Regions from separate parts of the Bacillus sp. C-3-6 genome, predicted to be linked through region 3. Evidence: riboswitches for the same ligand, from Rfam matches in the RefSeq annotation. Region 3 holds a riboswitch; each other region holds the start of a gene.
The links. Region 3 has a riboswitch for lysine ahead of lysA (diaminopimelate decarboxylase). Riboswitches for the same ligand answer to the same signal wherever they lie in the genome.
Positions count from the first base shown of each region.

Region 1 (5,045 bases), 1.5 Mb from region 3:
GTATTATAATGAAACAAATTTAATTATTGCTGATTGGAAAAACCAAAGGCACTTTTCTCATACGGGAAAAGTGTCTTTTTCATTTATTATTACAGGAGGATTATTTATGCAGAAATTAATTGTCTTTGCTATTATTGGATTTTTCGCTCAATTGATCGATGGAGCACTCGGAATGGCGTATGGGGTAACGTCTACTTCACTATTATTAATGTTTGGTATTGCACCGGCTGTAGCTTCCGCATCGGTTCATTTAGCTGAAGTCGTTACAACTGCAGCTTCTGGCGCATCTCATATCAAATTTGGAAACGTTGATAAATATACAGTTTCCAGGCTTACATTACCTGGGGCAATCGGCGCATTTGTTGGGGCATGTTTTTTAAGTAACTTGCCTGGAGATGTAATCAAACCGTACATTTCCGTATTTTTATTTACTTTAGGGGTTTATATTTTATTACGATTCATCATTCAAAAACAAATTGTCACTTCAAATAAGCGTATGTCTGCAAAACAACTTGTACCGCTTGGTTTATTCGCTGGGTTCGTTGATTCAACTGGTGGCGGTGGTTGGGGGCCGATTACGACCCCCGTTCTTCTAGCAAGAGGAAATGAAGCTAGAAAAGTTATTGGATCTGTAGATACGAGTGAATTTCCTGTTTCACTTGCTGCAACAATTGGCTTCTTCATCTCACTTGGCTGGGAACAAGTAAGCTGGGTTTGGGTATTTTCTCTCATGCTCGGTGGTATCGTAGCGGCACCAATCGCGGCATGGCTAGTTCGCATCGTTCCTTCTCATTTACTTGGCGTATTAGTTGGTGGTCTTATTATCTTTACAAACATTCGTACACTGCTTACTACATTTAAAGTGGATCCAACTATTATTTCACTTTCTTACGTTGCAGTTGGTCTTGTCGTTATTATTTCTATTTTCATTGCTGTTCGTAATCATTCCAATCGTCCTAATACGTCAACGGCTGAGTATCCGAATGATCAGAAGCAAATGCTACCATAACTATAAGAAATACCGCCCAATTTAGAGCGGTATTTTTTATTTTTCTATTTTCCAATTAATCATCGTTTCTGTAGCATTTACTCTCTTCATATGTAACTTTTCTAAAACACGCATCGAACTATAATTATCTAGAAGTGTCTCTGCAATTATTGTTTCTACCTCACCTGTTTTGAAAGCCCAATCGATTAGTTCTTTTACAGCTTCTGTTGCATAGCCCTGATTCCAATATTTCTCAATGAATCCATAGCCAATTTCTACTGTTTGATCCTCGTTTGGTTTCCCTTTAAACCCAATATCACCTAAAATGCTATCATCTTCTTTTCGAAGAACATACCACGCCCCCCATGGCAATAAAGTTGCATCTTGTTTTACATTCTTTACATGCCCTACAATATGCGGGCCGCTATTGTATCCTTGCTCGTTAGCGACTTGAATCCTCTCTTCTGTACACGGCACTATATAGAGCCTTTCTGTTTCTAATTTCATTTTGATTTCCCCTTTTTGCTTAAACGTTACTCTAATTATAACAAATAATATGGCTTTATTATGAATGTCGAATTATATTTTTCTGAATTTTCTTTTAATTTAGAGGGTTTTTCAATATTTTTTGCGAAACATTTGTATAACAATTTTTTCTTTGCTTATTGCTACATAATAGTAGGTTCGGGTGGAGTTTTGCAAGCGTTTCCTATACAATAACCGATATTTTTTGACTTTTCCTAACAAAATATCTTGCAATATATTCAGAAAGTCATTACAATTGCCATATATTAAAAATCTTAGCAATATATAAATCCTCATCAATCCGATGAGGTAGAGGTTGCGACTTTTAATAGTAAAACGGACGAGACACAGAGAATGTCAGCTGACTCCGTTTGAAAGGAAAAGTTGCCGAAGTTTATATTTCTTCTCTGGAAATATGAGCTGGGGCTGTCTCCGAAAGGAACAGAACTGTCACGTTTACAAAATTACCGTGTAAACGTGGGGTGCTATCTTAACGGAAGGGTATGATGGGGTGGTTATTTGTGAAACGTTCCGCCAAATTCCTTTGGCGGTTTTTTGTATTTTTCTCCCCCGCTCCTTCCTAACCTACAAGAAAAGGAGTGTTGAACATGAATAGCGCAACAAATCAATCTACCTCTAAAACGCAAACTACACAAGGACAAGGTGAATTAAAACGCGGATTAAAATCTCGTCACCTTACGATGATTTCTCTCGGTGGTACAATTGGTACCGGACTATTTCTTGCCAGCGGTGGTGTCATCCATACAGCTGGACCTGGTGGCGCATTAATTGCATACGCCGCAATTGGAATTATGGTTTATTTTTTAATGACAAGCTTAGCTGAACTTGCAGCTTACATGCCTGTTACTGGATCTTTTAGCACGTATGCAACAAAATTTGTTGATCCATCACTTGGCTTTGCACTTGGATGGAACTATTGGTATAACTGGGCAATTACGATTGCTGCTGAACTTGCAGCCGTAACATTAATTATGAAATTTTGGTTCCCAGATACCCCTTCTCTTATTTGGAGCGGATTATGTTTAGCTATTATTTTCCTTTTAAACTATTTATCTGTTAAAGGGTTTGGTGAATCTGAATATTGGTTCGCACTTATTAAAGTAGTTACAATTATTATCTTTTTAATTGTTGGTTTCATGATGATTTTTGGAATTATGGGCGGTGAAACGGTTGGATTTAAAAACTTCACTGTTGCAGATGCACCATTTAACGGCGGTATCATGGCAATTATCGGTGTGTTTATGGCAGCTGGTTTCTCATTCCAAGGTACTGAACTATTAGGAGTAGCTGCTGGTGAAACGTCTGATCCAGAACGTAATATCCCAAAAGCAATTCGTTCAATCTTTTGGCGTATTCTTTTATTCTATATCCTTGCGATTCTCGTTATCGGTTTATTAATTCCTTATACAACTGAAAGCCTTGCTGCAAGTGATGTTACAGTAAGTCCGTTTACACTTATTTTTGAAAAAGCGGGCGTTGCCTTTGCTGCTTCTGTTATGAACGCTGTTATTTTAACTGCTGTACTATCTGCTGGTAACTCTGGTATGTATGCATCAACTCGTATGCTTTGGGATTTAGCACGCCAAGGAAAAGCACCAAAGTTTCTTGGTAAATTAGATAGCCGCGGTGTACCTGTTAACGCGTTAATCGTAACGTCAATTGTTGGTAGTATTGCTTTCATTGCTTCTTTATTCGGTGATGGTGTTGTATACATTTGGTTATTAAACGCATCCGGAATGTCTGGTTTTATCGCATGGGTTGGAATTGCAATTAGTCATTACCGTTTCCGTAAAGCATATATCGCACAAGGAAAAGATTTAAATGACTTACCATATAGAGCAAAATGGTTCCCATTCGGTCCAATCTTCGCATTTACACTTTGTATCATCGTAATTTTAGGACAAAACTACGGCGCATTTATGGGTGAAGCAATTGATTGGAACGGTGTACTCGTTTCTTACATCGGTTTACCACTCTTCTTAGTACTATGGTTAGGTTATAAATTTACGAAAAAAACAAAAGTGATTCCACTTGATAAATGTGAACTAAAATAAAGTGAAACGAGCAAACAAATTTGTTTGCTCGTTTTTTGTTGCAAACCTCTTTACTTCCCTATTGCTCCTGTTTTTGCAATAATAAAGGAAATATAAATAAAGGTTGGGATATAATGAACATTCGCATTACTGATGAAGCGAAAGCAGCTATACATAGATTAGAACGTGAAGATAAAAAAATCGTTCGCATTAGAGGAACAATGACGAACTCTTGTAGTATTTTCGTTGATGTCGATTTAATTTGGGATACATATAACGCAGATGATGTTGTATATGAAGATGCAGAGCTTATCGTACAAATGGATTCATTCACGAAAGACTACACTGGTGATACGGTGAAACTTGATTATAAGACGACAGGTTTTAGTGTTACGACTCCGAGTGAGACTTTGGTTTATGGATTGTCGATTAAAAAATAAAAATTGTTTTCATTTGACCACCGAGGTGAAAAAATGGGTAAATATGTTCCGTTAAAATTTTTATTTAATGAAGAATTAGCAGAAAAAATAGCTGATTCTATTTGTAAACACGATCCTTGTTTCTCTAAAAGCATCTTTGTAGATTCTGTAGCTTGTAAAGTTGAAAATTTAGAGTTAAAACAGCGTATTGAAGTAATTGCAGATGAATTACACAATGCTTTACAAAAAGATTTTAATGCCGCAATACATATATTACTGAAAACATTAGGACCAGAAAATACAACAGAAGTAGGCACATTTACAAATGGATATATGTACATGCCTGTTGCAAAATACGTTGAAAAATATGGGCTTAACGATTTTAAAATCTCGTTTAATGCAATGTATGAAATAACGAAAAGGAATACTGCTGAATATGCCATTCGGCCCTTTCTTGAAACATACCATGAAGATACACTAAACATATTACAACAGTGGATTCATGACGAAAACAGCCACATTAGGAGATTAGTTTCTGAAGGTACAAGACCAAGGCTTCCTTGGGCTAAAAAAATAGGAGCTCTAAAAGGTGATTTTAAGTACAATTTACAACTTCTTGAACCATTAATGAATGACCCTTCTAAATATGTTCAAAAATCTGTAGCCAATCATATTAACGATATTACGAAAGAAGATAAAGAACTCGTTTTTCAGTGGTTACAGCAATTACGTGATAAACAGCATCCTATTAACTCTTGGATTATAAAGCATGGGTTACGAACGGTGATTAAAAATGGTACTTTACCAAAAGATTTTTGTTTTTGAGTATATTAAATAAAAACGCTATCTTTTCCTATGATTCTAGAAAAAGAATAGCGTTTTTTTACTCGTCCAGCATTTAGTAGGTATAACTTTTTATATTTCAAAAGACTTTTCTCTCTAAAAATATTTTTCATACAAATTTTCACATTCTAAAAAATCTATAAATTTCTTATAATGTGTCACTGTTCTTTCTAAAGCAATCATTAAAACAAAAATAAAATAAATTGCTTGGATTCC
Region 1 is NZ_CM137247.1:2,900,931-2,905,975, forward strand. Features, by position in the region: gene ACW0JX_RS14960 (sulfite exporter TauE/SafE family protein) at 1-1,009, shown strand, start outside; gene ACW0JX_RS14965 (GNAT family N-acetyltransferase) at 1,046-1,495, opposite strand; lysine riboswitch at 1,816-2,009, shown strand; gene ACW0JX_RS14970 (amino acid permease) at 2,122-3,588, shown strand; gene ACW0JX_RS14975 (iron-sulfur cluster biosynthesis family protein) at 3,702-4,007, shown strand; gene ACW0JX_RS14980 (DNA alkylation repair protein) at 4,041-4,811, shown strand; gene ACW0JX_RS14985 (hypothetical protein) at 4,926-5,045, opposite strand, start outside.
Region 1: it holds a riboswitch for lysine, as region 3 does, so the genes downstream of both, ACW0JX_RS14970 (amino acid permease) here and lysA (diaminopimelate decarboxylase) in region 3, are expected to answer to the same signal.

Region 2 (5,045 bases), 330 kb from region 3:
CCGACAAATGCCGGTAACGCTACTCCAATTCCGTTGACAACACCGTGAATCCAAACCATTTGAGCAATGGTAATCGTCAAGACATGCTTCAAATTCCCGTATGAATATATAAGTGAGAACATAATTGTAACCATGAGTGTACTAGACGAAACGATTAGAAGAATCTTTGCACTGATAGCATTAAATTTTGCTCTCCAAACGTAAAATCCATACCCATAAATCGCACATAAATATAGGAACACTGCAAAAAATTCAAATATTCTTGAGTATGTAATTCCTATTGCAACTGTCATAGGTGAAATCATGATGATAAACATAATAGCATCATACACTTTACTTCTCTTTTCTCTTTTTCTCCCTATTAAACCAGCTGATAATGGCAATAGAAACGCCGAATAATGAAAATGTGCAGCTGTGAGTAAAACAATGTCAGAGCTAAAATGCATAATTGAAAGTTTTGCTACTGAAGCAAAAAACCAAAAACCACCTAAAAACAAATAAATAAACGCACTATCTATGACGGTCTCCTCTAACGGCTTCCATCCTCTTTCTAGCAATCTACTTACACCAAATAACGCAACAATTCCTGTATATACAAACCAAACTAGCGCAAATAAATAGTGATTTGTGACGAAAGCTAGCATTGCACAAATTGCTGCGATTGGATATAAAAACGATACGAATTTATAAAATAATAAATACGATCCATCTCTTTTTCTTTTATCACTAATACAAAGTGACATTGGTATAAATAATAAAACAGATAATAATATAATTGCTTCAACAGGATTTATATTCGACCACTCATATATTAGAAAAACAACATAACAAGCAAGCCCAAATATTATATTTTTCATATCGTTTATTTCCTTTCCACAAATGTTCCCTTATATGAAAAAAGCGAGCCAATTAACGGGTTTCGTACTTGTACATGAATTCGAAAACACTGTAGTGTTGCATCATAACTTTCAACAATTTTTGCTTCACCATACAAAAATTTTGGTAACGGCATTTTTCTTCCAAACATATAAAACCATTGTTTCTTTGAAGAAATATGCATTGCCCCTAACTCATCGATATGAAAATGCAGTGTAGAAACGAGTAAATGTGGTTCGCCAAAATAATCTACAATTTCATTTTCGTTTCCATCCAATTGCATAACTGCGTTAAAATATCTTTTCTTATTATGAAAATAAAAAGTACGGTTCCACCTTACTAATTCTTGTCCATATTCATCTCGCTCAGCTATGTTTTGTATCGTAAATGGGATTTCCTCTCCTCGTTCCGAGAAAAACATTCGAAACTTCGATGCAATTTTTAATATAAATTTCACGAAAAAAGAGCCACCGTAAATTTCATCCATCTTTCCTTCACCTGTAAAACTATTCTCTTCTGTAATCGCATAACGCTTCTGCAATTCAGGATGAAGATTTTTATAGGTATCCCCTAATAATCGTTCATATATATTAGCCATACACTTATCCCTTTCTCGCCCTATTGCAATTTTTCGCTCTTGGTAAATCGAAACTATTTATATAACCGACAATTGATAACCCCATTAGAAGAACATTTAATGTAATCGGATTAAACGGCCCTGTAAAGCTTGCAATATTCGTAAATCCTGCCGCTAATGTTAAAACTAGTAATACAATAATATGCAGTATAAATAATTTTCGTTTTGTTATTGGCAACAGCCATACAACACCGAAAATTATTTCTAACACCCCAATTATTTTAAGTATATATACACTATTTTCATTTGAACCGATTAATACAGAAAGCATCTTTACTTCTTCTAAATGAGTAAAAAGTAGTTTTGGCACTATCCCTTGATATATCCATACAAAAGCAAATAAAAAACATACGAGCCAATACGTCATTGTTCTTCTAATTAGTAACCTAGGATGAAGCCCCTTTTCTAACCATAATTTTAAGGCATCAAAACTCCAAGCAGTCGCCCAACCTAATAACGGACGAAAAATATAGGAATCTATCACATTTCCTATACGACCAAATCTTGTATCATAATCATATTGTGTCTCAAAATGGATGTATTCTTTATTCGGCGTATACTTCCAATAACCACGTCCTATTTTAATAAGAGATAATGTATTATCCGTCCAAAATTTTAAAGAAGAAATTCTTTCACCAGTTTCTTTTCTTATTTCACCTATTGATTCCCCTTCTCCAGCTATTTCAAGCCCAAATCCAATCTTTGTTTTATACAAAAACTTCTGTGGTTCTCCTTCTTTTTTCTCTAAATACGAAATTTCAGTAAAGCGAGCATCCCACTCTGTATGTATATCTGGTTCTTGCGTATATTCCCATAATTTTCCCATCGTCGTGTTCATTTTTGTCGCAACATAAATAGGCTGTTTCCTTTTCATTCTCCCACCTCCTATGCACTATAAGTTTAATGTACATGCAATGAATTTATTTTGCTACATTTTTCACAAACTCCCTCAGAAAAAGAAAGAATTTTTAAAATATATACAAAACACTTGATTCCCCGAAAAATTTAAATTATTATAAAACAAATGTTACCAACAACTTCATAAATCAAACACTCTCGCCTAAAACGTGAGATAGAGGTTGCGATACTTATGAGTATTCTAATGGAGACACAGAGATGTCTATGAACTTAGATGAAAGGAAGTATTGCCGAAATTGATAAGTTTCTCTGCATTTATCAATTGGGGCTGTTTTCGAATAGAAACAGAACTGTCATATGTACAGACGTGTACGTATGAAGAGCTATCTACAAAAAAGAGATATCATTTTTTATGATATTCCTTTTTTGGCGGTTTTTTTATTAGCTCCGTTTTCTGTTTCCCTTTTCCTGTAACAGCACCATCCTCACTTATTTGAGATGGTGTTTTTTGTTTGTCTTTCTGGTAACTACAGGAGTATTGGGATTTATATATTTCCTAATCTATTCTTAAAAATAGACGAAAGAAGGAATTTGTAATGGAAACAACTGTTCAAAAATTTGGTGGCACTTCTGTCGGAAGCGTCGAGCGCATTCAACATGTAGCAAATTTAATTATTGAAGAATATGAACGAGGTCATAGCGTTGTCTCTGTCGTTTCAGCAATGGGAAAAAGCACGGATGAACTTGTCGCACTCGCTAACGTTATTACAGAAAATCCAAGTAAACGTGAAATGGATATGCTTCTATCTACAGGAGAACAAGTAACTATTTCATTATTAACAATGGCACTGCAAGCAAAAGGCTATCGTGCAATTTCATTAACAGGGTGGCAAGCTGGTCTTACGACAGAATCTGTACATAGTAGTGCACGGATTACTGACATTCATACAGATCGTATTCAATCTTATCTTGCTGAAGGCACAATTGTTATCGTAGCTGGTTTCCAAGGTATAAGTGTAGAAAATGAAATTACAACGCTTGGCCGTGGTGGCTCTGATACGACTGCTGTCGCACTAGCCGCTGCACTTAAAGCAAAAAAATGTGATATTTATACGGATGTGACAGGCGTATATACAACGGACCCACGAGTTGTAAAAGACGCTTACAAATTAGACGAAATTTCTTATGACGAAATGTTAGAGCTTGCTAATCTCGGTGCTGGCGTATTACACCCGCGCGCTGTTGAGTTTGCTAAAAATCATAACGTAGTTTTAGAAGTTCGCTCAAGTATGGAACAAGAAAACGGAACAATTGTAAAAGGAGAATGTAACATGGAACAACAATCAATCGTTAAAGGTATTGCATTTGAGGATAACATTACACGTGTCACAATTAAAGGACTAGAACAAGGCTCGCTTTCAACAGTTTTCTCTACATTAGCAGCAGCACACATTAATGTAGATATCATCATTCAAAGTATTACAAATGAAGGAACTGTACATCTCTCTTTCTCCATTCACTCGAATGATTTAAGAGAAACTTTAAAAGTTTTGGAACAAAATCAAGAAACTCTCCACTACGAATCTGTAGAACATGAAAATCACTTAGCAAAAGTATCAATCGTAGGATCTGGCATGGTATCTAACCCTGGTGTCGCTGCAAATATGTTTACTACTTTAAAAGAAGAAGATATTCATATTAAAATGGTAAGTACATCAGAAATTAAAGTGTCTGTCGTTATTGACCGCCTTCATTTAGTAACAGGGGTTGAGGCGCTACATCAATCATTTATGGCGAAAATTGGGCCTTTAGTACAAATGAGCTAATTTGATATGCTCAGTAACACTTATAAAAAAATCATATTAATCTACTTCCTTCCTATTAAATAAAAGCTGTTCGTTAACAAGATGCTATATGACATATAAAAAAACACCTTGTCACATTTTCCTATACTATGACAAGGTGTTTTTGACTGAAAGGAATTTGTAACTACTTAGTAGTATAATTATGAGGATGATTAAATAATAAATTTTTATACATAAGGAGATAAGACTATGGCAAAAAACAAATTACTACGAATGGACAATGTCAGCATCGTTGTAGAATCCCTTGATGACGCAATCTCTTTCTTTGAGGAGATTGGCTTGAATCTCGAAGGTCGAGCCAATGTCGAAGGTGAATGGGCTGGTCGCGTAACTGGACTCGGTTCTCAGTGCGTAGAGATTGCTATGATGGTCACTCCAGATGGCCACAGCCGAATTGAACTTTCGCGATTTCTCACCCCTCCTACTATAGCAGATCACCGAAAAGCTCCTGTAAACGCCCTCGGTTATCTACGCGTCATGTTCACCGTTCAAGATATTGACGAAATGGTATCCAGACTCACTAAGCATGGTGCAGAGCTCGTTAGCGAAGTAGTTCAGTACGAGAACTCGTATCGTCTCTGCTACATTCGTGGAGTCGAAGGAATTTTAATCGGTTTAGCGGAAGAACTCGGTAATAAATAAGCAAGTGACGTTTTATAAAAAGGCACTATCATTGAATAAAACGTAGACTCTTAAGCGATTTTATTATTATATTTTGAACCCCGTCCTAGCTTTAGAACGGGGTTATGCTTGTTTGAGCTTTTAAAATTAAATAACTTTATTATCATTTTACATATAGATTTCAAGGA
Region 2 is NZ_CM137247.1:1,720,622-1,725,666, reverse strand. Features, by position in the region: gene ACW0JX_RS08960 (YndJ family protein) at 1-857, opposite strand, end outside; gene ACW0JX_RS08955 (DUF4166 domain-containing protein) at 863-1,474, opposite strand; gene ACW0JX_RS08950 (DoxX-like family protein) at 1,479-2,387, opposite strand; lysine riboswitch at 2,579-2,765, shown strand; gene ACW0JX_RS08945 (aspartate kinase) at 2,968-4,197, shown strand; gene ACW0JX_RS08940 (VOC family protein) at 4,426-4,878, shown strand.
Region 2: it holds a riboswitch for lysine, as region 3 does, so the genes downstream of both, ACW0JX_RS08945 (aspartate kinase) here and lysA (diaminopimelate decarboxylase) in region 3, are expected to answer to the same signal.

Region 3 (5,045 bases):
ATTTTATCACAATTCTGATTTTTTTCAATCCTAGTTTTCCGATATATTTTAATTATTTTATTTTACAAAAAAGGAATTGCCCATCCGAACAACTCCTTTTTCTATTTAAACAAGCTCTTTAATACGTATGCGATCGTTCCCAATAATATTTTCATATGTTTCGCGTTCCACAACTACTTGCGATGTTCCGCCTTTTGCAAAGACAACGGCTGGTCTTCGAATCCGATTGTAATTATTCGCCATCGAGTACCCGTAGGCTCCTGTACAGGAAACTGCTAGTAAATCAGCAGAAGCGACTTTCGGTAAATGAATATCCCAAATCAACATATCTCCGCTCTCACAACATTTCCCCGCAATCGAAACGAGTTCCTCATTCTCATCATTCCCTCGATTCGCTAACATTGCTTCATAACGCGCACTATATAAAGCAGGTCTTAAATTATCTGTCATTCCACCATCGACTGATACATATTTCCGAATACCAGGAATATCTTTCACAGACCCAACTGTATAAATTGTTGTCCCAGCATCACCTACAATGCTACGGCCTGGTTCAATCCATATTTCTGGCAATGGATATTCACATACAGTAAATTGTTCTCTCACTGCACTTGTTACAGCTCGCACATATGTCTCAAGAGTTAACGGTGTATCCGACTCTGTGTAGCGTATTCCAAATCCCCCGCCTACATTTAACACTTTTACTACATAGTTTGTTTGCTCTCTCACTTCTTCTAAAAATTGGCGAAGAACTTCAATCGCTCGAACAAAGCCAGCTGTTTCAAATATTTGCGATCCGATATGTGAATGAATCCCTAGCACATTATAATTGGATTTTTGTAAAGCAAATCCAATTGCCTGTATCGCTTGACCGTTTGAAACGCCAAATCCAAATTTCGAATCATCTTGGCCTGTTGTAATATATTCATGTGTGTGCGCCTCTACTCCAGGCGTTACACGAATTAATATGTTCACAAACTTTCCATGTTGCATCGCTAAATCGTGTAAAACTTCTAATTCAAAGAAATTATCTACGACAAAACAACCGATATTCGCCTGAAGAGCCATCACTATCTCTTCTTCTGTTTTATTATTTCCATGAAAATGAATACGTGATGCTGGAAATCCTGCTTGGAGCGCAGTATATAATTCTCCTCCAGAAACAACGTCTAATGACATATTCTCTTCACGAGCTACTCGGCACATCTCCATGCACAAGAACGCCTTGCTTGCATATGCTACTTGATAAGAGAAACCACTTTCTTTAAAAGCACGATGAAATGCTCGGCATTTTCCTCGAATAGACTCTTCATCGTATACATAAAGTGGTGTTCCGTATTGCTTTGCTAGCTGCGTCGTATCGCACCCTCCAATTTCTAAGTGTCCTTGCCCATTAATTCGGCTTGTGCCGTGTAAATACATTTAAATTCCTCCCTTATTTCCTCTAAAACTCATAACCCCAATCTTCTATTCATTGCAGCACGCTTTTAGATAGACAAAAAACGCGCGGAACAATGTTCACACGCGTTTCTTATTAGGAAAAATATATATTGAAAAAATAAACGAGTTGTTATCTCCTCAAAATAAGAAACCGCATCAACATCTCCAAATAGCTCTCCATAAAATAAATCTTATGACAGTACTACATTTATTCAATGTAGTCCCAATATATGAATAAGATGGTTATTCTTATATTTCGGCAATAGTCCCTTTCAGCCTATGATCACAGATTCCATGAAATCTCCCATAGCTTACTCTTTCCTATCGCGGCCTCTACCTTTGAGAGTAGATGAGGTAAGTCTATTTAATTTTCAAACATCTAATTGTTGCTATTAACAATACCAAAGGACCATTTTATTTGTCAAACAATTTTTTATATTGTTTTTTTACAGTTTAATTTTGCATCATTTGGTAAGCGCTTTACTGAAATCTTTTTCACTTCCCATTCGCCTTCTTCGTTATTAAATGTAATCGTTACCTTCTCAAATGGGGGAGCAATTTTCCCAGCAACACGTTCATACTTTGTCACTTCAATACTTGCTTGAAATAAATATGTACCGCTATACACTTTTTTTAAACTAATAATTTTAGGACATTGATACGGTTTCAAACTTCCATATTGTTTTTCAATTGCTTTATTTATTTTTGGAAATAAAACAGAATAAAGTGCATCTTCCATAAGAGGTGCATCATATTGAGCTATTGACACACTCGGTGAGGTAAAAAGTATAACACTACTACATGCTATAAAATATAATAATTTTCGCATTATAACCTCCGTATTATCACGCGATTCTTTCTGCGTACGATAATTATCATACATAGAAATTCTGTTTTATTGTCTCCCACCACTCTTTTTCTACTCGATTATTATAAAAAAGCCCACAACTCTCTTTTATTTTCGTATAATGATACTCATAGTATAATAATCATAATAACAAAGGACTGTTCGTATATATAAAATGAGTCGTTAAGCAAACTGACTCACAAGAACTGTCATGCTTTTTAGGAGAGGAGTATATTATGCTACAACATCTGTTTCCAAAACTGCGATTTGCACTCGTTGCAGTCGTTTTACTATGGATTAAAACATATATTGTGTACAAGCTAGCATTTGATATTAAAATTGATAATTTCTTTGAAGAATTCATGCTTTTTATTAATCCACTAGCTGCGTTACTTTTATTTTTCGGCTTAGCTTTACTTGCATCTAAGCACCGAAACCGAATTATAATTGGAATCAGTTTTATACTGTCATTTATTTTATTTGGAAACGCAATGTTTTATGGGTTCTATAACGATTTCGTTACTTTCCCGGTTTTATTCCAAACAAACAATATGGCTGATTTAGGGACAAGTATAAAAGAACTCTTTACGTACAAAACATTACTTTTATTTGCAGATGCAATTATTTTAATGTTTATTTCGCGTAAATTCCCATCATTTGGCGACAAAACACCACTTTCCCGCTCAGAGAAGCGAACTTTCTTTAGCGGTGTAACAGCTTTATTAGCACTACAAATTGTTGTATCAGTTATTTATAAACCACAAATGTTCTCGCGCTCATTTGACCGTCAAACTGTCGTAAAGAATTTAGGTTTATACACATATCATCTATTTGATATTACACTTCAATCCAAGTCTTCAGCTGAGCGTGTATTTGCAAGTGGGGATGGATTTTCTGAAATCAAAAACTATACAGACTCAAAAGACAAACAAGTTGATAAAAACTTATTTGGAGCTGCAAAAGGTAAAAATGTAATTTTAATTTCAATGGAATCTACACAAAGCTTTGTTATTAATAAAAAAATAAATGGAAAAGAAATTACCCCATTTTTAAATGAATTTATTAAGGATAGTTTCTATTTCGATAACTTCTATCATCAAACTGGACAAGGCAAAACTTCTGATGCTGAATTTATCGTTGAAAACTCACTTTATCCGCTAGATCGTGGTTCTGTATTCTTTACTCATGCAACAAACGAATACACAGCGACACCAGAACAATTAAAGAAATACGGATATTCTTCTGCCGTCTTCCATTCAAATGATAAAACGTTTTGGAATCGGGATGTAATGTATCCTGCGCTTGGATATGATCGTTACTTTAATTTAAATGATTACGCAGGAACGGAACAAATGTCTGTCGGTTGGGGATTAAAAGATAAACAGTTCTTTGAACAATCTATTCCAAAGTTAAAATCTTTACCGCAACCGTTCTATACAAAATTTATTACATTAACAAATCATTTTCCGTTTCTTCTAAATCCGGAAGACCAATATGTTGATGAATTCAACTCAGAAAGTGGTGTTGTAAACCGCTACTTCCCAACTGTTCGTTACACAGATGAAGCTCTTAAATTATTTATTAAACAATTAAAAGAAGAAGGACTGTATGATAATTCCGTTATTGTCATTTATGGTGATCATTATGGTATTTCCGAAAATCATAACGCAGCTATGGCACAGTTCCTAGGAAAAGATACTATTACACCATTCGATTCTATGCAATTACAACGAGTTCCTCTTATTATTCATGTGCCTGGTCAAGAAGGCAAAGTTGTTTCTAAAGTATCTGGTCAAATTGATATTAAACCAACGCTCCTTCATTTACTTGGTATTAAAACAAATAAATCCGTTGAATTTGGAACTGACTTATTTATTAAAGAAAAAGACCCGCTTATGGTAATGCGTGATGGTAGCTTTGTTTCTGAAGAGTATGTTTATACAAAAAATATGTGCTACAAAAGAAGTACGGGTGAAGAAGCTGATATGACGCTATGTCAGCCGTATATTGAAAAAACAAAAACAGAATTAAAACTCTCCGATAAATTAATTTATGGAGATTTATTACGTTTCGATCCTAATAATCAATATAAAACTGGAACGATGACAACGAAATTTGAATAGTAAAGGAAGCAACTTTATACAAGTTGCTTCCTCTTTTTATTTTCACTTAATTTTTAAATCATCCTTCTATGAAATCTTTCACAAATTGGTAATTTCTTTCGTATGAGGAATAAATTTATGGTATGATAAAATAAGTAAACTTTCATACACTAATTAAGAATTTATTACAGAAAGCAAGGGATCAGATTTTGTATAGAGCAGCTATTCCAAACTTATTTACGCTCGGAAATTTATATAGCGGATTTTTATCAATCGGCTATGCATCTTTAGGATATTATAAATCAGCTGCTATTTTAGTACTTATCGGGATGATGTTAGATAGTCTTGATGGTCGTGTTGCTCGTTTATTACGTGTTGATTCACAAATGGGAAAAGAGCTCGACTCGCTTGCAGATGTCGTAACATTTGGTGCAGCACCTGCTGTTTTAATGTATTACACATCTTTCTCAAACTACGGAATCATCGGATTATACATAGCGGGATTATTCCCTCTTTTCGGAGCATATCGTTTAGCACGATTTAATGTAACACCATCTTCTACTTCAATGAAATATTTCACTGGAGTACCGATTACAGCAGCGGGAGGGCTTGTTGCTTTCTTAACATTATTTTCACATACCATTCCAAAAATCGTT
Region 3 is NZ_CM137247.1:1,393,842-1,398,886, reverse strand. Features, by position in the region: gene lysA (diaminopimelate decarboxylase) at 106-1,422, opposite strand; lysine riboswitch at 1,603-1,784, opposite strand; gene ACW0JX_RS07235 (DUF3888 domain-containing protein) at 1,874-2,269, opposite strand; gene ACW0JX_RS07230 (LTA synthase family protein) at 2,524-4,410, shown strand; gene pssA (CDP-diacylglycerol--serine O-phosphatidyltransferase) at 4,599-5,045, shown strand, end outside.

Region 4 (5,045 bases), 520 kb from region 3:
TCGTTTTTGTATGTAAAAATCATAAAATATCGGTTGTTTCAGTGATTCTTGTTTGAGGAAGCAAAATAAAAAATCCAAGGAGATAATTTATTTGCTCCTTGGATTTTAAGATATTTCTTTTCGTTAAAACGAAGAAACGCGTTGCTTCGTTTTTGGTACAATAATAAATTTGATCCAGAGTAACCCGACAATCATAATGATAAGGCTATGTAAAAATTGACCTGTAGCAATGAGTATAACACTCGAAAATACAATGAGTTGAATGCTTAGCAATATAAAGATTAAGCTAAGAAATTGCTTCATCCTTTCTTCAGTATGGATTGGATATAATGCTACAATAATATTTCCCGAAAAATATTTCCACAGTGAACGGAGCTGCATAGAAATCATATATAGAACGATGTAAGCGATAGCGCCTTTTACGTATATATTTGGTATGAAATATAAGGCGAAAGCACCGAGCAATCCTAAGCGAATATATATACCGAAATAATCATTCCCGCGTAAAAATGCTAATGTATGTAAATAGAAGAAAGTTGCTCTTTTTTTATGTAATAAAGGTTCAATCCAATTTGTAAGCCATTTTCTTTTATTTACTTGTTTGTTCAGTTGCGGAACATCAGTGAAGATGCTAGCGAATTGATAAAAACGAACATTCATTTTTTCTTCTTGCTCGATTATGTAATCCCACGGTATTCGTTTTGTAGGCTGTTTTTTTGTATATAGAAGTAGGAAAGCAAGTAGTAAGAGTAATCCGCCTAATATGAGAACATTTGCGGAATAAAACAGCATGAAAATGATTAGGGCGTTACAAGTAATACGAATGATTAGCCATATGTTTTTTTCGTGACTATCACGCCACATCCAATGTATGTACATGTTCCAGGCTTTCGTAATCATTAACATGATAAAGATTGTACATAAAAAAGGAACCGTTAATTGCAATGATTGCATAGCAAGTGGAACGAGAATAAGGAACGTAAATAACAATGGGAAAAGCTGAATGATGTAATTGTATAGAAGAGATTTTTTGAAATAAGATGTTAACTTCTCTTCTAGTGCTAGTAAATAGACAGCATCAGGTTTTTGAATAAATGTACGGATAGGGCATCTCGTTATAATGAATGTAAGTACAATCGTTATAATTATTAAAGATATTCCTTTAGAAGGAGATGCTTTTAGAAACTGAGCATAATAATATGCACCAACGCATGAAATAAAGATAAAGCTATATAGTAAACCGTTAATCATACGTGCAAAGTATGTAATGATATTTTGAATATGTTGTTGGAAGCGACTGCTCCATAGCGATTCGATTGACATGTTTTTCACCTCTTTGTTCTATTATATATGTTTTACAAAAGAAAAAACGAGCAAATTGCGTTATGCAACTTGCCCGTTTTTCTTTTCGTTATTTTTTTTCTGATCACGATTCATTAATGGATAGAAAGCAAATCCGATTACGAATAAACCAATTCCGAGAAGGAACGTTTTTATATCGGATGCGCCGGTTTTAATAACCCATAGTGCGTAGCAAAGTGCGATAACTGCGACTATGCCATCTGTAATTCTTGCCCGCATTTCATTTTTATATGTTTCACCAGTTGCGACTAGTTTTAACTGGAAGATTGGTGAAACGAGATATGGAATGAGGTAGGCCAGTGTTGATACGGTAATAACGAATGTATAAGCTTCCGCAATGGTTCCTGATAATGTTGAGAATAGGAACACTTGCGACATAATGTTTGTTAATCGTAATGAGTAAATTGGACTTCCTTTTTTATTTGTTTTCGTGAAGAAGGAAGGGAAGAAACCTTCTTTTGCTGCTTGATATGGTACTTCTGAGCTTAATAAAATCCAGCCTAAGATAGAACCGAACAGGGAAGTAAGAGCAAGTAATGCCATCAGTTTCCCGCCGCCATGACCCATTGCAGCGTTTAATGCATCTGCTAATGGACGTTCAGAAGCTTGTAATTTATCAACGTGAAGTACACCCATTGTTAAAATTGTAATTCCTAAGTAAATCGCAACTGTAATAAGTAATCCCGCAACTGTTGCACGTTTTACCGTTTTTGGAGAAACAGCACGGTTTGATAAAAGAACGGCTGATTCAATTCCGATAAACGCCCAAAGCGTTGTAAGAGCAGCTAAATTTACTTGTGAAAGAAGACCGTGTGATGCACCTGATTTATCAATCATCGGTGTGTACCATTGTCCAAATTTAGAAGCTTCGAATGCAAATAACGTAACGACGATGAATAAAAGGAATCCAGTTACTTTCGTTGTTGTTGCTAAGAAGTTTAGTTTTCCAGCTCCGCTTACACCATTTGTTAATATAATATGAGTTCCCCAAAGTAAGATGGAACAAATCATAAATGTAATTAGTTTTCCGACTTCTATGTTAAAAGAACCGATTGAAAATAGTAGTCGCGTATCTTTCATAATTGGGAAGAAGAGTGATAAATATCCCGCAAATGATGTAATGATGGCAACGTTACTTGCCCAGTTTGCAACCCAATATCCCCATACCATACTGAATCCAGCCATTTTTTTCTTTTTTGGTGTTGAGAATAAAGCATATGCATGACTTTGTGGTCCTGTCGTTAAATCAGGACGACGAATTGCTAAATTACCGAAAACAAGAGCTAGCATTAAAACACCAAACCCTGTTGTTAACCAAGCTAAAGTGACACCGAGTGGGCTTGCTGTTTGTGCCAACGTACTTGGCACCATGAAAATACCAGCGCCAACCATGTTACCGACAACGAAAGCTGTTAGTACCCAAAAGCCCCATTTTTTTTGTTGCATAGAAAATACCTCCAAAGTTAGTATAACCAAGTCAAGCGAGGAGATATGTATGTCTTCTTAGTAGAGAAGAGAAGTCCCAAACAAAACAAAAAAAGCACGTAATCTGCCGCTACATGCTTTCTATCTTATAAGAAACCCACGACATACCTCTCGATAGCTCTCCACAAACGAAACGTTTGTGACAGTTCTGCACTTATTAAATGCAGACCCAGCAAGCGTGCATGGTGGACACGACTTACTTCGGCAACCATTCCTTTCTCATTCCTTCATCAATGCCACTACATCTCCTGAAATGATACTCTTAATGATTGCAACCTCTACCTCACCGAGATACGAATGAGGATTTAAATATTAAATTAACGTCTTTAAGAGTAACAAATGTATTTTTATACGTCAATGGATATAGTAATAATCAGATTATAGAGAAGAGTTTGTGATTAAAAGTAAGAGGGATTGTTATGTGATATTTGAATTTTCGTAATATAATACATGTTATTGGCGCTAGATGATTGAAAAGGGGATGAAATAAATGTCTGTATGTCATAAACATTCAGTAATAGGTGTGTTAGATTCGGGAGTTGGGGGATTAACAGTTGCGAGCGAAATTATAAGACAATTGCCTAAAGAAAGCATTTATTATATTGGTGATAATAAGCGTTGCCCGTATGGGCCAAGAAGTGTAGAGGAGGTGCAATCTTTCGTATTTGAAATGGTTGAGTTCCTCAAACAGTTTCCATTAAAAGCGCTAGTCGTAGCATGTAATACTGCTGCAGCTGCTGCATTGACTGCGCTGCAAGAAGCACTTTCCATTCCAGTTATTGGCGTTATACATCCAGGAGCAAGAGCGGCAATTAAAGTAACAAAGAAAGAGAAAATCGGAGTAATTGGAACTGTAGGTACGATAAAATCTAATATGTATGAAAAAGCATTACATGAGCTTGATACATATTTGGAAGTGTATAGTCATGCGTGTCCGACTTTAGCTACAGTTGTAGAAAATCGATTAGAAGATATAGCATATGTCACGCAGCAAGTGAAACAAGCTTTACTTCCATTAACGAAAGAAGATATAGATACGTTAATTCTTGGATGTACGCATTATCCACTTTTAGAGTCCTATATTAAAAAGGAACTAGGAGAGGCTGTAACGATTATTAGTTCTGCAGAAGAAACAGCGATAGAGTTAAGTACCATTTTACAGCACAAAGGAATTTTGTCTGACAATCTGAATCCGAAGCATCGTTTTTTTACAACGGGATCTGTTTTATCATTTGAACATATTGCTGAGCGATGGCTAGGATATCACATTTCTGTAGAATGTGTGGATTTACCCGTAAAGAATGCTCGTATCTGTAATTAGACTGTATTAAAGTACTTTTTGTTCAATAAATTAGGTTAGTTGCATAAGAAGGAAAAAATGCACTTTTAATTGAAATGATTAAGGTCATTTTAATTAAAGGAGAGGTTTGATTATGGAATTATCAAGATCTCAATTATTTGCTTTAGAGTATATTTCAAAATATGCAGAGAACGAAAAACGTGGGGCTAAAGCAACAATTAATCATATACTTAACATGTGTAATATTACAGATGAAATATTTGAAGAAGCTGTCGCTAATTTAAAATCTCATGCAAGGATCGCTTTACACTTTCATCCAGACAGACTAGATTCGAGTATGAAAAGTGTTGCTGAAGCATTGTTTGAACAAGGAGTATATAAAAGTCAATTTGAAACGTTGCTATCTAATGGAAGCGTATCTGCTTACCCTGGTGGTGAACGTGACCTTTGGGAAAAGAGAATATTTGGAGGGGCATATCAATTAGAAGGCGTAACGAATGATCAACGTCCAAAATACGGAGCGCTAAATTTGATGTTACATCCAGATGGGCCGGCTCCGCGTTTTGGATCCTGTTATTTTCTCTTATCTCCAAAAGTTTCTTCGCGCTCTACATATACATATTTAGATTCACATCAAGATCCGAAAGAAAAGGGGACTTATGAGGAGTTTGATATGATTTTAGCTGCTCTTTTGGAAGAGGCATTCGTAAGAGATTTTGCAATTGGTGAAGGAAATTTGACTCCAACAATAATAATTAATCATTTATTGGCTAATCTGAAAAGGCCGTTTATAGATTTAGTAAGCAAAGAGCCAGCCCGTAATCTTAATCATTATATTGAAGCGCAGATTCATGGAGAGATTTCTCTTAAAGAAGACGTAGAGGTGCTTGTTGCAGAT
Region 4 is NZ_CM137247.1:878,624-883,668, forward strand. Features, by position in the region: gene ACW0JX_RS04520 (ABC transporter permease) at 124-1,323, opposite strand; gene ACW0JX_RS04525 (amino acid permease) at 1,384-2,808, opposite strand; lysine riboswitch at 2,955-3,136, opposite strand; gene racE (glutamate racemase) at 3,338-4,168, shown strand; gene ACW0JX_RS04535 (DUF3626 domain-containing protein) at 4,281-5,045, shown strand, end outside.
Region 4: it holds a riboswitch for lysine, as region 3 does, so the genes downstream of both, ACW0JX_RS04525 (amino acid permease) here and lysA (diaminopimelate decarboxylase) in region 3, are expected to answer to the same signal.